3 regions of the Paludibacterium sp. B53371 genome follow, and region 3 is predicted to be linked to each of the others. Evidence: riboswitches for the same ligand, from Rfam matches in the RefSeq annotation. Region 3 holds a riboswitch; each other region holds the start of a gene.

Region 1 (3,230 bases), 1.5 Mb from region 3:
CTGTGCCAGCGGTCCATAGGTGTCTGCCGTGGTCATCGGTGGCGTCAGATGGTCGATGATGACGGCGTGGGCGCGGCGCTTGGCCTGCGAGCCTTCGCCCGGATCATTCAGGATGAAGGGATAAAACAGCGGCATGTCACCCAGAACGGCATCGGGGAAGCAGTCTTGTGACAGACCTACGCCTTTGCCGGGCAGCCATTCCAGCGTGCCGTGCTTGCCGACATGCACGATGGCATCAGCCTGCCATTCGTCGCGCAGCCAGCAATACAGAGCGTAGTAGTGGTGGGTCGGCGGCAGGTCCGGGGTGTGATAGATGGCATCCGGATCCATGCCGTAGCCGCGCGGCGGTTGCAGGGCGACAAAGGCATTGCCGAACTGCATGCCCGAGAAGTAAAGCTGCTCCTGATGCACATAGGCCGTACCGGGGGCCTCACCCCAGCGCTGGTTCATGCGTTGTTGCAGCGAGGCGGGCAGTTCGGCGAACCATGCTGCGTAGCGTGCCGCCGGCACCCGCGCAATCGCCTGCATCATCTGGGTACTGGTCAGGTAGTCCTGGTCGTAGGCTCCCCGGTCAATCAGCTGGTGCATCAGGCTGGTGCTGTCTGCCGGCAGTCCCTCGACCTGATAGCCATGGGTCTGCATGGCTTGCAGGATGGCCCAGAGCGAGGCGGGGGAGTCCAGGCCGACGGCATTGCCGATCTGTGCCGCCTTGCTATTGGAGTTGGTGAAGATGAAGGCGATGCGTTTCTCGTGCGCCGGGGTGGTGCGCAGCCTGACCTGACGTGCCACGATGCCGGCCAGACGGCGGACCCGGTCGGGCACCGGGGCATAGCTGGTTTCGCTGCTGGCCTGATCGGCATGCGCCTCCTTGAAGGAAACCGGCACGCTGATCAGTCGGCCGTCAAACTCCGGCAGTGCCACGTTCATGGCGGTGTCCAGCGGGTTGAGGCCGCGGTCGGCTGCGAGCCACTGCGCCTCGGTCATATTGCTGGTGATGGCTTGCAATACCGGCACATCCAGTTGCTCAAATGCGCTCACCGACCAGCCTGCCTGGGTCGCACCGTCAGGGTTGACTTCGCCGATGGCAAAGGAGGTGGTGTTGACCAGCGCCTCGATCGGCTCGGCCAGCAGATCATTGAGCGCCGCCGGCAGTCCTTGCTCGCCCGGCGTGCGCAGCGAGGCGGTAAACAGTGGCAGGGTGTTCAGCTGGCGCTCGTGCAGGGCATCGATCAGGGCATCGACAAAGCGGGTATTGCCGGACAGCCAGTGGGCGCGATAGAACACCAGGCCGACGGTCGGCCATTGGGGGTTGCGGATGGCGCGCCAGTCATCCAGCGTTGCCAGGGCGCCCAGTTCCGGATGGTACAGGCCGTGGTCCGGCAACGTGAGCGGCTCGGCATAGCCATGACCGGTCATCAGCAGGCGGTCGGAGAGACAGCGCAGCATGTGAGCCAGATTGTCGCTGCCGCCAGCCTGCAGATAAGCGTTGATTTCCTGTTGCAGCCCGTGGCCGACATTGCACAGGGCGGTCAGGTCCGGGTCGGGCTCGCCGGTGCCGCTGATGATCACCAGATGGTGATGGTGCTGGCGGATATGGGTCAGCAACAGGTCGAAGCCGGCGATGGCTTCGGCGCGGCCCAGGACGCGTACCACGAAGACGCTGGTGTCGCGCAAAGGGCCGTTCAGCAACTGCTGCATGGCCTCAGCACTGTCGATGGCTTGCAGGTTGATGCCGTTGACGGCGACAAAGTCGGCGGGCAGCGGGGCGCGCAGCAGGGCGGACAGATCAGTGCCGGCGTGGCTCAGCAGGGCAATGCCGTGACTCATGCCACACCTTCGGCAGCATGGACGGACAGGAAATGGTAGCGGTGCATCGGCGCCCTCGGATGACGTTGTGTCGTCGAGAGCGAGGGCAGCAGTCTGGGGAGAATGGTCCGGTCTGCATGCTTGTCCACCAGTACACCCCGACTGGTTCTAGCTCACGTCGACAAGTCTGACGGCCGGTCTCCTGGCTCGCGCGTCATCGCCTTGAATCGCCTTCCCGGTCGGATGCCCGGTGGCAGTGGATTCAGACTCTTCGCTTACAGTTGCGGGGGCAGCTGCGGCATTGAACCGCATTCCCGTTTCACCCGTTGCAACACGGGCACCGTCATGTAAAGGGCGAATATTACGTGATGAATGGGTAACTTTGGTAAAAAAATGAACAAAGTTTGACTTAGGTCGGGATAGGAGGGGGGAGTATCCTCCGGCGGCACAGGCAATCGTTTGCCTGTGCCGCCGGCGTTAGCTTTTGACCAGGGTGAAGCTGGCCAGCGCCTGATCCAGTCGCGCCCAGTCACTTTCTTGCGCTGGCAGACCGAAACGCAGGCTTGGCGGCGCGTCGAATAAGCGGGTGAGGATGCCCTGGCTGGCCAATTGCCGATGCAGCATGGCCGCTTGCGGATGGCACACCCACTGGAATAGCGGCGTGGACCCGCCTGGCGCCAGGCCATGCCGGCGCAGCAGCGTGGCCAGCCGGTCACTTTCGGCCGGCAGGCGCTGGCGCATGGCCGCCTGCCAGGCCCGGTCCTGCAAGGCCATTCTGACGGCCTGGCGTGCCGGGCCGGCCAGGGTCCAGGGGCCGAGCTCGTCCTGCAGTGCCTCGATCAGCGCTGGCCAGGCAAAAACAAAGCCGGCGCGCGCGCCGGCCAGGCCAAAGAATTTGCCGATGGAGCGCAGGATGATCAGGCCGGGCTGTCCAGCCAGCGGCAGCAGGCTGCGTTCCGGTGTGACGTCGAGGAAGGTTTCATCCAGCACCAGCCAGCCGTCGCGTTGACGCAGGCGCGCATGCCATTCGCGCAGTTGGGCCGGCTCGGGCAGCCAGCCGGTCGGATTGTTGGGGGTGCACAGCTGCAGCACGTCCACTTGCGGCAGCGCGGCATCAATGTCTTCCGGTGCCAGGCGCAGAACATGGTGTCCCTGCTTTTGCCAGGCGTACGGGTGTTCTGCGTAGGTCAGTGTCAGCATGCCGACCCGGCAGGGCGGGCGCAGGCGCGGCAGGGTCTGGATGGCGGCTTGCGAGCCGGCCACGGCCAGTGGTTGTGGCGCCGCGTAGAAGTCACTGGCGGCTTGCTCCAGACCGTCGTCCAGCTCCGGCAGGCGCTGCCAGCTACTGGCCTCGATGGCCGGAACAGGCCAGCCATGCGGGTTGAGGCCGGTCGAGAGGTCGACCCAGTCTTCCAGGGCGATAC
Region 2 (3,230 bases), 1.1 Mb from region 3:
CTGCTGTTCGGTCTGCTGTTGCTGATCTACCGTGAGTTTCCCGGCCGTCTGTTCATTTCGTTTGAAATGTTCCACAAGGCCCATCGCCATACCGCGCTGATGTGGATCGGTCTGCTGTACAACCTGGGTATCTGGGTGGACAAGCTGATGTTCTGGTATGCCCCGGCCACCGGTCAGGCGGTGATCGGCCCGCTGCATGCCTCGATCATTTACGATATGCCGGTCTTTCTGGCCTATCTGGCGATCATTCCCGGCATGGCGGTGTTCCTGATGCGCATCGAAACCGATTTCGTCGAGTATTACGATGCCTTCTATAGCGCGGTCCGGGAAGGCGCTTCGCTGCAGCATATCGAGAATGTCCGCAACGGCATGGTCGATGCCCTGCGTACCGGGCTGTACGAGATCGTCAAGGTGCAGTCGATTGCGGCCATCCTGTTGTTTGCCAGCGGCGCCGAGCTGTTGCGCTGGCTGGGGATCTCGGTCCTGTACCTGCCGCTGTTGCAGGTCGATGTGATTGCCGCCAGCCTGCAGGTGGTGTTCCTCGGCATCATCAACATTTTTTTCTACCTCGACAAACGTCGCGTGGTGCTGGCGGCGACCAGCGGTTTTTTGTTGCTCAACATGCTGCTGACGGGAATCACCTTGCAACTCAACCCCGCCTGGTATGGCTATGGGTTTGCCGGAGCCATGCTGATTGCGGTGGTGATCGGGCTGGCGGCGCTGGATCGCAAGCTGGAGCGGCTTGAGTACGAAACCTACATGCTGCAGTAAGCGCAACTGGCTACATTTGTGCGTTGGACTTGACCTGACTCCGCGCGGCTTGTTTGACAAAGGGGTATACTGCGAAGCTATTTTATGTCGGACGACACGTCGTCCTGACATGACAATTGATCCAGGTGCTCTGACCCATGTCCATGGGAGGAGTGAAACGGGAAGCCGGTGACGCTGCCATGCAGCCAGTCCGGCGCAGCCCCCGCTGCTGTAGGCCTGACGAATCTGCCACATGCCACTGTGCCGCTTTGCGGTGCGGGAAGGCCGGCCGAGGAGGATGAAGGCGAGCCAGAAGACCGGCCTGGGTCATCGGTAGTGCCAATCTCTGGGGTGGGGAACGGTTCTGCGGTTGTGCGCCTGCGACTTCGGTGTGTGGCTCCGGATCGGATTTCCCTTGGTGATTGGCCGGCTTGGATCCGCCGGATCCGTTCTTCGCAAGGGAGAGCAGTTCATGCACATTGAAGATGGCATCCTGTCACCACAGGCATGCGCAGTCTGGTACGCGGCGACCGCCGTGTTCGTCGTTCCCGGGATTTATCAGATCAAACGCAAGGTACAGGAAAACCTGTCCTATAAGCCGTTCCTGGCCATGATCGGCGTGGCGGTCTTCGTCATTTCCGCCATGCACTTGCCGGTGCCGGTGACCGGATCATGCTCGCATCCTTGCGCCACGGCGCTGGCGGCGATTCTGGTCGGGCCCTGGGCGTCCGCGGTCATCTCCACCATCGTGCTGTTCTTCCAGGCAATTTTCCTTGGTCATGGCGGTATCACCACGATTGGCGCAAATACTTTCTCGATGGGGATCGCCGGCGCCCTGTCCGGCTATGTGCTGTGGAAAAGCCTGCGCGCGCTGAATTGCCCGCTGTGGCTGGCCGCCGGCCTGGCCGGGGTGGTCGGTGACCTGATGACTTATCTGGTCAGTGCCTTCGAGCTGGCCTGGAGTCTGCACGGCAATATGCCGCTGCTGACCCAGTGGATGATTTTCTTCATGGGTTATGCCCCGACCCAGTTGCCCCTGGCCCTGGCCGAGGGGGTGTTTACCGCCGTCGTGCTGCAGGCGATGGCCAGCCGCCGGCCCGATCTGTTGCCCGGCATCCTCGTCAGCAAAGGAGCCTGAGATGTCACATCCCGCACGCGATCTGTCGCAGAACCGTTTCTTCGATGGCTTTACCCGCTGCATGCTGGCCGTGATGTGTGCCTTGCTGCTGTTCATCTTTGTCTCGGCACGCTATATGAGTGCACACCAGATGGAAGCCGCCGGCACGGATGATCATGTGAATAACCTGGCGACCCAGGTCACGCAGCGCGATCATCATCCCTTCCTTGAGCTGCCGGGCGATGCCCAGGTCGGCGCTTTCTCGGTTGCCAACTTCTTTGCCGGTCTGATTGTCGGCTATCACTGGCTGCGGCTTTTCGGGCGGCGTGAAGGTCAGTGCCGTTGTCAGCAGGAAGACTGAGTGGTCAGCCTGGCACGCCATGATGCCGTCGCTGCCTCGGCCGCGGCCGGGGCAGATGGCCGCATCAAGACCCTGTTGTTGCTGGCGGCGGTCGTCGTGGCCTCGACTTTGCGGCATGGTGTGCTGGCGCTCGCGCTGTGGCTGGGGGCGCTGGCGCTGTTCGCGCTGCTGGGGCTCAACGGGCGCGATTTGTGTCGTCGTCTGCTGATGCCGCTGGGTATTGCCTGGGTGGTGCTGCTCAGTGTCATGCTGACGCGCGGCAGTCAGGTGCTGTGGCAAGTCCCGCTCTGGGGCTGGACGCTCAGGGTGTATGCCGAGGGGCTACAATACGGCGGCTTGCTGTTCCTGCGCATCATGGCTGCCGTGACCCTGGCGGCGCTGCTGGCGATGACGACCCCGATGGTGGAGATTCTGGCGACCCTGCGGCTTTGTCGAGTGCCGCTCATCATGATCGAGCTGGCTGAGATGATGTACCGCTACCTGTTCATTCTGCAGGACACCGCACAGACCATGCGGCGGGCGCAATTGAGCCGCCTGGGGGCCGAGGCCGGCTGGCTTGGGCGTGTGGCCGATGTCGGCCGGCTGGCGGCCAGCATTCTCATCAAGTCGCTGGATCGCAGCACGCGCATCTATCAGGCCATGCTGGCGCGCGGCTATGACGAGAACAGTCCGGTCATGACGCACTTCCGTTCGGCCATCTCCCGGCGGGATTACTATGTCGGCCTGCTTGGCCTGTGCGCACTGAGCTTGCTGGCTTTTTTCAATTACTGGCTGGGTTGACCACCGATGACACACCCCATGATCGAGCTGAATCAGGTCAGCTACACCTATCCCGATGGCTGTCAGGCCCTGCATCAGCTGGATCTGTCGATTGCTGCCGGTGAACGGGTGGCGGTGCTTGGCCCCAACGGCGCCGGCAAGTCGACCCTGTTCCAGTTGTTCAACGGTCTGTTGCTGCCGAGCTCGGGACAGGTGACCGTGGCAGGCCTGCCCGTCTGTCGT
Region 3 (3,230 bases):
CAGGATGCCGATGTCGTAGCCGATGTTGAGCACCACCAGTTCCATCAGGCCACGGGTGTTCATCAGTACGCCCAGTGCCCAGGACTGGCGCCACCGGACACCGGTCCAGTGGGCGGCGAGTGCGGCACCGAGGACTTTGCCGACGGTGGCGACCAGGATGATGCCGCCGCAGACCAGCCAGGCATGCCAGCTGTCGAGCAGGCCGATTTCGGCGCGGATGCCGGTGTAGGCGAAGAAGATCGGCAGCAGCACCACGGCGGTGAGGTCTTCGATTTTCGCGCTCAGGCTGGTCTGGAAGGTGAGTTCGTGCGGCATGATGACGCCGGCGAGGAAGGCGCCGAACAGGGCGTGGATGCCGATGACTTCGGCCAGCAGGGCCGAGCCGAGGCCGACGCAGAAGACGAAGGCGAGCTGGGCGCTGGTGAAGGTGCCGCTCTGGGTGGCGGGCCACAGCAGGCGGTGGGCCAGGGGCCGGATCAGTTTGATCATCAGCACGACGTACAGGGTCGAGGCCAGCAGGACGATGACGGCGTGGTGCAGGCTGCCGGCCTTGACGATGCCCAGCACGCCGGCGAGCAGGCACCAGGCGGTCACGTCATCGACGGCGGCGCAGGCAACGGACAGGGTGCCGACCGGCGTGCCGCTCAGTCCCTTGTCGTGGATGATGCGCGCCAGTACCGGGAAGGCGGTGATGCTCATGGCGATGCCGATGAACAGGGCAAAGGACGAGAAGGCCACGTGGCGCGGACCATAGTCGCGATAGAGCCAGAACGACAGCAGGGTGCCGAGCAGGAAGGGCAGCAGGATGCTGGCGTGGGAGACGACGATGGCGGTGCCGGCGCGCTGGCGCAGGCTGGACAGGCGCAGGTCGAGGCCGACCACGAACATGAAGAAGATCAGGCCGATCTGACTGAAGAAGTACAGCTGCGGCATGGCGCTTTCGGGAAACACGAAGTGAAAGCCCTGCGGCCAGAGTTGGGCAAAAACCGATTTGCCGAGCAGGATGCCGGCGAGCATTTCGCCGATGACCGGCGGCTGGCCGATGGCTCGCAGGCCAAAGGCGCACAGACGGGAGAAGGTCAGGATGATCAGGATCTGCATCAGCAGGCCGACCAGTGGCAGGGTGGCGTTGTGGCCGAGTGTGCCTTGCAGGGAGGCCAGCCAGTCGTCGGACTCGTTGGCGGCCTGGCTGAGCCAGACGGGGGTGCCTTGCGGGCCCTGACTGAGGATCCACAACAGCAGGCTGACAGACAGCACCAGCACGGTGCCATAACCCAGTACATGCCAAAAAACTCTTTTCATACAGCGCCCTCCGACGTTCAATGCGGGCTTCTCCCTGCGCTCGTCGCGGATGGTAGCACCGCCCTACCCTGCTGGCATGAGGGTTAAAGCAATCTGACCCCCTTTCGATCAATTGAGTCGCGATTCTGAATGCCCCGGCGCACAGAACGGGGTCAGGTCTTGTATTTTGCGTTTCGATGCAAAATACAAGACCTGACCCCGTGCGGGGGGTGTTGCGAAGCGCGCACAACATGCTGATTTTTTATCGTTTGACGTGTTTTCCGCCCGGCGGGATCATGGCGCCCTGGATTCAGGTGCCCTGTGTTCCTTTCGGAACGGGGTGAAACGGGAAGCCGGTGCCGCTGCTGTTGCAGCCATGCCGGCGCAGCCCCCGCTGCTGTAGGCCTGACGACGCGATCACCATGCCACTGGATGTTGTCTGTCCGGGAAGGCCGGTCGCCGAGGTGGAAGGCAAGCCAGAAGACCGGCCTGATTCCTGGGTGCTCTGCCCCCTGTCTGGGAGTGCGGAGGTCCCGCGAGATCCGTCCCCGGGGTGGGGAGTGGTGCTCTGCCTGCAGCCGTGTGTCGGCCTGCCTGTCTGCGCCTTGTCTGCTCTGTCCCCGTGGTGGTGTTCTCGCCTGGTTCGGCGCGGTGTGTCCGTGGCCGCTTGTCTCCCCGGTGGGGGGAAACACCCTTGTGAGCATAGCTATCATGAAGCAACAGCAATCTTATCTGGTCGCGACGATCGGTTCGAAAACCCGTTATGGGGGCGAGGTGGTGACGGCCACTTCGGAGATGGAGTTGATTGCCCGGGTGGGCGATACGGTGCGTTATCCGGATGGTTCGGAGACGGTGATCATTTCGGGTGCCGGCAGTCTGTTGCTGCTGGCCGGTCGGCCGGCGGCGATTGTCGGCAGTGCGCTGGCCAATGGCGATTACATTATTTCCAGTCCGCAGTCTTGTTGTGCAGTGATGCCGTCGGACAAGTCGGTAGCGGGGTTCCTGGATCCGGATTATCTGCCGGGCAAGGTGGCCTGAGTCGCAGCAGCGAGAGAACGGGGTCAGGTCTTGTATTTTGCATCGGGATGCAAAATACAAGACCTGACCCCGTTCTGTTCGATGTGCATTTTGCGCCGGGATGCAAAATACAAGACCTGACCCCGTTCGATGAAAAAGCCGTTCATCGTCAGATGAACGGCTTTTTTCGGGATGGCAGGCGACGCAGGGCGTCGCCTGTTCTGCTTGTGGGCTTACTTGCCGCCCAGTTCTGCCTTGGCTTCCGGCATCGGCAGCTTGCCTTGGGCAACATGGCGTTCGTAGCGAGCAACCATGAACCAGCCGATCAGTGCGAAGACCACCACACCGATGATGGACATCATGCCTTCTTTCATGTTGGCACCGACGTCTTCACCCAGGTAGGCGTGATACAGCGGGGAGGCCACGGTGAACAGGTTGGCGAAGCCGATGGTCAGCATGGCGCACCAGGCCATGAAGATGCCCGAACCGTTGGAACGGAAGATGCGGATCGGCTTTTCTACAGCATCGTTACGCAGGTAGTGAATGTAAGCGTAGATGATGAAGATCACCGGTACGGTCATGGTCACGTTGGTCAGGGTCACCAGGTTCTGGATCAGGTCGGCCACGGCGTCACCACCGAAGGTACCCAGGGCGATCAGCACGATCACCAGACCCAGTTGCCAGCGCAGTGCCACGGTCGGCATGCCGTTCTGGTTTTCCTTGCTCCAGCTGGCCGGGAAGATGCCTTGCGGCACGCCTTCGATCATTTGCTTCAGCGGGGCGTAGATCAGCACGAAGAAGGCACCGGTCAGGGCGCAGAACATCGACACGCCGGTGTAGGCGGCGAAGACGTTACCCATGGTGTTGCAGGTGCTGGCGGCAGCGCCCAGGCTGCTGGCCAGGGTCGCGCCCAGGGTGTACATGAAGTAGTA

The links. A riboswitch is a leader RNA that binds a small molecule or an ion and turns the genes downstream of it on or off. The one in region 3 is predicted to bind cobalamin.
Region 1: linked by a shared signal. The riboswitch ahead of JNO51_RS08650 (cobaltochelatase subunit CobN) and the one ahead of JNO51_RS15715 (PAAR domain-containing protein) in region 3 are both predicted to bind cobalamin.
Region 2: linked by a shared signal. The riboswitch ahead of JNO51_RS03620 (energy-coupling factor ABC transporter permease) and the one ahead of JNO51_RS15715 (PAAR domain-containing protein) in region 3 are both predicted to bind cobalamin.

Annotation. Positions count from the first base shown of each region.
Region 1 is NZ_CP069163.1:1,801,038-1,804,267, reverse strand. It holds gene JNO51_RS08650 (cobaltochelatase subunit CobN) at 1-1,827, opposite strand, end outside; cobalamin riboswitch at 1,981-2,166, opposite strand; gene cobD (threonine-phosphate decarboxylase CobD) at 2,284-3,230, opposite strand, start outside.
Region 2 is NZ_CP069163.1:760,435-763,664, forward strand. It holds gene pelG (exopolysaccharide Pel transporter PelG) at 1-771, shown strand, start outside; cobalamin riboswitch at 878-1,091, shown strand; gene JNO51_RS03620 (energy-coupling factor ABC transporter permease) at 1,223-1,888, shown strand; gene JNO51_RS03625 (hypothetical protein) at 1,890-2,228, shown strand; gene cbiQ (cobalt ECF transporter T component CbiQ) at 2,229-3,008, shown strand; gene JNO51_RS03635 (energy-coupling factor ABC transporter ATP-binding protein) at 3,027-3,230, shown strand, end outside.
Region 3 is NZ_CP069163.1:3,290,452-3,293,681, forward strand. It holds gene JNO51_RS15710 (cation:proton antiporter) at 1-1,302, opposite strand, end outside; cobalamin riboswitch at 1,577-1,789, shown strand; gene JNO51_RS15715 (PAAR domain-containing protein) at 1,993-2,319, shown strand; gene yjeM (glutamate/gamma-aminobutyrate family transporter YjeM) at 2,532-3,230, opposite strand, start outside.